Linked DNA regions of Thiosocius teredinicola. The protein of the gene in region 1 interacts with the protein of each later gene in a pairwise test. Links are inferred from orthologs where the notes say so. Each region holds a gene or a part of one and is shown on either strand. Other genes may lie near its edges.

The links.
Region 2: the proteins of dnaB (region 1) and rep interact in binary tests that used the Escherichia coli proteins (3 or more experiments, as listed by UniProt). The link is inferred for Thiosocius teredinicola from one-to-one orthologs.

What each region holds. Positions count from the first base shown.
Region 1 is NZ_CP019936.1:3,358,898-3,362,020, forward strand. The notes cover bases 323-3,123. They hold dnaB (replicative DNA helicase), read right to left. Parts: upstream 2,513-3,123; coding sequence 1,133-2,512; downstream 323-1,132. Other genes in these bases: radA (DNA repair protein RadA), read right to left, coding at 323-1,105; rplI (50S ribosomal protein L9), read right to left, coding at 2,721-3,123. In the rest of the region: more of radA, read right to left, coding at 1-322. UniProt on the Escherichia coli protein: The main replicative DNA helicase, it participates in initiation and elongation during chromosome replication. Travels ahead of the DNA replisome, separating dsDNA into templates for DNA synthesis.
Region 2 is NZ_CP019936.1:558,929-562,152, forward strand. Bases 221-3,122 are described here. They hold rep (DNA helicase Rep), read right to left. Parts: upstream 2,724-3,122; coding sequence 717-2,723; downstream 221-716. Other genes in these bases: B1781_RS02645 (c-type cytochrome), read left to right, coding at 221-649; B1781_RS02655 (NAD(P)-dependent oxidoreductase), read right to left, coding at 2,757-3,122. In the rest of the region: more of B1781_RS02645, read left to right, coding at 1-220; more of B1781_RS02655, read right to left, coding at 3,123-3,224. UniProt on the Escherichia coli protein: Rep helicase is a single-stranded (ss)DNA-dependent ATPase involved in DNA replication; it can initiate unwinding at a nick in the DNA. It binds to ssDNA and acts in a progressive fashion along the DNA in the 3' to 5' direction.

The DNA.
Region 1 (3,123 bases):
GTTCAGTGACGCGCACGCCACCGACAACATTCAGAAATACGTCCTGATCGAACATGCCGATACCGCCGTGACGGTGCATGACGGCGAGCAGCATCGACAGTCGGTTCTGTTCGAGACCCAGGGCGACGCGTCGCGGGTTCGCCAACGGGCTTTGGTCGACCAGGGCCTGCACCTCGACCAACAACGGTCGCGTGCCTTCACGCGTGACCAGGATGCAGCTGCCCGGCACCTGCTCCTGGTGGCGCGACAGAAAGATCGCCGACGGGTTGGCTACTTCGCGTAGCCCCTTGTCGGTCATCGCAAACACGCCAAGTTCGTTGACCGCGCCGAAGCGGTTTTTGATCGCACGGATCAAACGATACGGGCTGCCGCTCTCGCCTTCGAAATACAGCACGGTGTCGACCATGTGTTCGAGTACACGCGGTCCCGCCAGGGCGCCTTCCTTGGTTACGTGGCCGACCAGAAACAATGAAGTGCCGGACTGCTTGGCATAGCGCACCAGGCGCGCGGCCGATTCGCGCACCTGCGCCACCGAGCCGGGCGCCGACTGCAGCGATTCGGTGTAGAAGGTCTGAATCGAATCGAGCACCAGCACCTTGGGCTTTTCAACCGCGATCAACGACAGGATGCGTTCGACACAGGTCTCGGTCAGCAGCCGCAGTTGCTCTGTCGGCAGACCCAGCCGGTGCGCGCGCATGCTGATCTGTTCGGCAGACTCTTCACCGCTGACATAGATCGCCGGGTGATCGCGCGCCAACAGCGCCAGGGCCTGCACGAGCAAGGTCGACTTGCCGATCCCGGGATCGCCGCCGATCAATACCACCGAACCGGTGACCAAGCCGCCGCCCAACACACGATCGAGTTCATCGAGCCCGGTCGGCAGGCGTTCGTTTTCCTGCGCGACGACTTCGGAGAGATTGCGGATGCGTGCCGTGTCTTCAGCGCCCGCATAGCCACTGAAACGCCCATCGGCTTTCGGCGTCGGCGCAGCGACGGTTTCCTGCAGGCTGTTCCATGCACCGCAATCGCCGCACTGCCCTGCCCACTTCGGCGACTGCGCGCCGCATTCAGAACAGACGTAAATCGTCTTGGCGGCCTTGGCCATACTTACGGCAGCTCCGGTGCAATCACGTCAATATTCGTCGTCGCCGTACACGTCGTAGGCGAAGTTGTCGAAGCGCGTGAACTGACCCTGGAAGGTGAGACTGACGGTGCCGATCGGACCGTTACGTTGCTTGCCGATGATGATCTCGGCCTTGCCCTTGTCGGGAGTGTCTTCGTTATAGACCTCGTCGCGGTAGATAAAAACGATAAGGTCGGCGTCCTGCTCAATGGCGCCCGACTCACGCAGGTCGGACATCACCGGCCGCTTGTTCGGGCGCTGCTCGAGCGAGCGGTTGAGCTGTGACAAGGCGATGACCGGCACGTTGAGTTCTTTGGCCAGGGCCTTGAGGCCGCGTGATATCGCCGAGATCTCGGTCGCACGGTTTTCGCCGGACTCCGGCGCCTGCATCAGCTGCAGATAATCGATCACGACAAGACCGAGGTGGCCGTGTTCCTTGGTCAGACGCCGACAGCGCGCGCGTAGATCCGTCGGGGTCAAGGCAGGCGTATCGTCGATGAACAACTTGGTGTTGTTCAGGATGTTGACCGCCGAGGTCACGCGCGGCCAGTCGTCATCTTCGAGCTTGCCCGAGCGCACCGCTTGCTGGTTGACGCGGCCGAGCGACGAGATCATGCGCATCGTCAGTGCCTCGCCCGGCATCTCCATCGAGAAGATCGCGACCGGCAGGCCCGTGGCGACGGCAACGTTCTCCGCAATGTTCATCGAAAACGTCGTCTTGCCCATCGACGGGCGCCCGGCCACGATGATCAGATCGGACTTCTGCAGACCGGAGGTCTTGTTGTCGAAATCGGTAAACCCGGTCGGCACACCGGTCAGCGCATCGTCGCTGCCGTACAGCTCTTCGATACGATTGATCGTCTCCGTCAGCAGGCGGGTGATCGAGCGGAAACCACCGCCGCCGCGCGCCTGCTGCTCGGCAATCTGAAACACCAGGTTTTCGGCGCTGTCGAGCAGTTCGTGCACCTTGCGCCCTTTCGGCCGGTAACCGTTTTCGGCGATCTGGTTGCCGACCTTGATCAACTGGCGAACAACGGATTGCTCACGCACGATGGCCGCATAGGCCTGCACGTTGGCCGCACTCGGCGTGTCGTTGGCGAGCATGCCCAGGTACGGCAGCCCGCCGACCTCGTCGAGGGTCTCGAGGCTTTCGAGTTCCTCGGCCAGGGTCACGACATCGAATGGCCGGTCGGCATCCGACAGGCTGGCGATCGCGGCGAAGATCAGCTGATGTTCGCGGCGGTAAAAATCCTGCTCGGTTATCTGATCGGCGATCTTGTCCCAGGCGCCGTTGTCCAGCATCAGACCGCCCAAAACGGCCTGCTCCGCCTGCACGGAATGCGGCGGTACGCGCAACGCTTCCATCTGCGCGTCGCCGTGATCTGCCATCGCTTCGGGAATGGAATCGTAAACCGCGTCAATCATGCCGCTGCCGGAACATCGTCGGGGAATGGCCGTTGATTACACCACAGAAGGTGCGCGATGAGGGAGAGCATAGGCTGAAAAACAGAAACCCGACGCAAGGCGTCGGGTTTCTATCGAATGCATCGGGTAAGCGGCCGCTCACGCGGTCGCCGGCCCTGGGTCGAGATCGGGCTTATTCTTCGCCGACGATCGTGACCTTGACGGTTGCATCGACGTCGGTGTGCAGGTGCAGCGTGACTTCGTACTCACCGGCGTTGCGGAACGGACCTTCCGGCAGACGCACTTCCGACTTGGCCACCTCGACACCGGCTTCGGTGCAGGCATTGGCGATATCGACGGTACCCACCGAACCGAACAGGCGACCTTCTTCACCCGATTTGTGGGTGATCGTCACACCGTCGCTCAGCGCCTCGATCTTGGCCTTGCGCTCTTCAGCAGTAGCCAGCTTGTCTGCCGCCTGCTGTTCGAGTTCGGCGCGACGCTCTTCGAACACCTTGATGTTTTCCGCGCTGGCGAATACAGCCTTACCCTGCGGGATGAGGAAGTTGCGACCGAAGCCGGACTTCACCGAAACC
Region 2 (3,224 bases), 2.8 Mb from region 1 along the record:
GATCGTCGCATCGGCCTGTAATTCGTGCCACGGGGCCGGCGTGCTGGGCGCACCGAAGGTCGGCGACAAAGACGCCTGGGTGCAGCGCATGAACGCCGAAGGCGGCGTTGATGGCCTTCTGGCCAGCGCCATCAAAGGCAAAAACTCGATGCCTCCAAGAGGCGGTTCGACTGCGAGCGACGAAGAATTGCGCAGTGCTATCGTCACCATGCTGACCGACAGCGGTGTCGAGGTGGATGCGGCGGCATCGGCACCGGCGGCTGAATCAGCGCCGGCAGCAGACAGCGCTTCGCCCGCCGCAGCGCCTGCTGCCGCAGCGGCAGTTGCCCCGGCGATGGCCGAGGCACCGGCTGTACCGCAAGAAGCGACTGCAGCTACCCTGGCTGCCGAGGCCTCGCCGAGCGACGTCTCGAAAGGCAAAACGGTTTACGCGACCGCCTGCTTTGCCTGCCACGACACCGGTGCAGCCGGTGCGCCTAAGAAAGGCGACAAGGCAGCGTGGGCACCGCGCATCGCGCAGGGCATGGAGACACTGTTCGCCAGTTCCATCAACGGCAAGGGCGCGATGCCGCCGAAGGGTGGTCAGGTGCAGCTGCCGGATGACGACATCAAGGCAGCAGTCAGCTACATGGTCAGCGAATCGCAGTAAGCGCTACGCTCGATCTAAACAAAAGCCCGGCCTGGTGCCGGGCTTTTTTGTGGGTATCGTTCGGCGATCAGTTGCCGAGCATGGCCTTGAGATTGGCCAGGTTCGCGTTGCCGCGCGCCTTCTTCTCCTCCACGCTCATGGTCGCCCCGCGGCCTTCCCAGCGCAGATCGTCGGCCGGCAGTTCGGCCAGGAAGCGGCTCGGCTCGCAGCGGGTGAGTTCGCCGGCGCGTCGTCGACGTTCGGCGCAGGTCATGACCAAGGTGGTCTGGGCGCGCGTAATGCCGACGTAGGCCAGACGACGCTCCTCGGCGATATTGTCTTCCTCGATGCTGCTGCGATGCGGCAACAGTTCCTCTTCCATGCCCACCAGGTAGACGTGCGGGAACTCCAATCCCTTGGCGCCGTGCAGGGTCATCAATACCACGCGGTCGTCGTTGCTCTCTTCGTCCTGGCGTTCGAGGATGTCCATCAACGCGAGATGATTGACCATCTCGGCAAGCGTATCGCCACGGTTCTCGTCGGCCTGCAGCTTGGCGAGCCAGTTGATCAGTTCTTCGACATTCTCCCAGCGGCGCTCGGCGATCTTGTCGCTGTTGCTCGACTGGTTGAGCCAGTCACGGTAATCGATGTCGCTCAACAGCTGCCGCAGGGTGTCGACCGCGGGTGCGCCATCGGCGGCACGGGCCGCGGATTGCAGCCAGTCGGCAAACTCGCGCAGGCGGCTCAATGCGCGTGCCGACAGTTGGTCTTCGAGACCGAATTCGCCGATCGCGTTGAACAATGTGGTGCCGCGTGTGCCGGCATACTGTGAGAGTTTCTCCAGCGTACCGGTGCCGATCTCGCGCCGCGGTGTATTGATCACCCTGAGGAATGCGCTGTCGTCGTCCGGGTTGGCCAGCAGGCGCAGATAGGCCATGACGTCCTTGACCTCGTTGCGCGAGAAAAACGCGGTGCCGCCGCTGAGGAAGTAGGGAATGTTCTGCGTGCGCAGCGCCTTTTCGAATGGCCGCGACTGGTGGTTGCCGCGATACAGGATCGCAAAACTGCTGTAAGGCGCACCGCTGTTGAAGCGCTGATGGATGATCTCGCTGACCACCCGCTCGGCCTCGTCCTCTTCGTCTTTGCAGTTGATCACCCGCAACTCATCGCCGGGACCAAGCTCGCTCCACAGCTTTTTCTCGAACACGTGCTCATTGTTCGCGATCAGGGTGTTGGCGGCGTGCAGGATGCGGCGCATCGAGCGGTAGTTCTGCTCCAGCTTGATCACATGCAGACGCGGAAAGTCGTCACGCAGTCGTGCCAGGTTTTCCGGTCGTGCGCCGCGCCAGGCATAGATCGACTGGTCGTCGTCGCCGACCACGGTCAGTGCACCGCGCACGCCCACCAGCAGTTTGACCAGTTCGTACTGTGCGCCGTTGGTGTCCTGGTACTCGTCGACCAGCAGGTAGCGTATGCGGTTCTGCCAGCGCTCGCGCAGTTCGGCATCGTCGCGCAGCAGGCTGACCGGCAGCAGGATCAGGTCGTCGAAATCGACCGCGTTGTAAGCGCGCAGTGCGCGTTGGTACGCGCCATACAATGCAGCCTGAAAGGCTTCGATGTCGGTCGCCGCGACGGCAATCGCCTGCTCGGGATCGACCAGATCGTTCTTCCATGCCGAGATCTGCCAACGAGCGCGTTGCAGGGCGTCTTTGTCGGCGTCGTTCTTCTTCGCCAGTTCGCGCAGCAGCTGGTCGACATCCTGCTCGTCGAAGATGCTGAATCCACTGCGCAGGCCCGCGGCCTTGAGTTCGCGACGCAGAATATTCAGCCCGAGGGTGTGGAAGGTCGAGATCGTCAGGCCGCGGGCGGCGTCACTGCCCAGCAGCTTGCCGACGCGGTTCTTCATCTCGCGCGCTGCCTTGTTGGTGAAGGTGACCGCCGTGATATTGCGTGCGGCGATACCCGCTTTCTCGATCAGGTGGGCGATCTTGGCGGTGATCACGCGCGTCTTGCCCGAGCCGGCGCCGGCCAGCACCAACAGCGGCCCGTCGAGGTAGCGCACAGCCTCGCGTTGTTTCGGGTTGAGATCGTTCATCGGCGGATACAGCGTGCCTGCACGGAAACTCGGTTAGACCTCTTCGCTGAAGAGTGGCCGTTTGACGCGATACAACGCGGAGATGTCTTCGTCGCCGTAGCCGGCCTCCATCAGGCGCTCGTAGTGCACCAGGGTCATCTCCACCATCGGCAGCTGCACGCTGTCGACCGCCAGCATGCTCTGGCAGATCGTCAGGTCTTTATGGTGCAGGGCGACGCGGAACCCCGGCTCAAAGCTGCCTTGGGTCATGGTTCGGCCGCGGTGTTCGACAAACCAGTTGCCCGCCGCACCGCTGCTGACCACGTCGACCACTTTGTCCATATCCAGTTTCTGGTGCTGGCCGAACGCCAGTGCCTCGGTGACCGCCTGGTTGATGCCGGCGCACATGATCTGGTTGACCGCTTTGGTGGCCTGGCCACTGCCGACCGGCCCCATGTGCACGACCTTGCGACTGATGCTCGATAGCACCGGTTGTACCTGGTCGAGTATCGCCGCGTCACC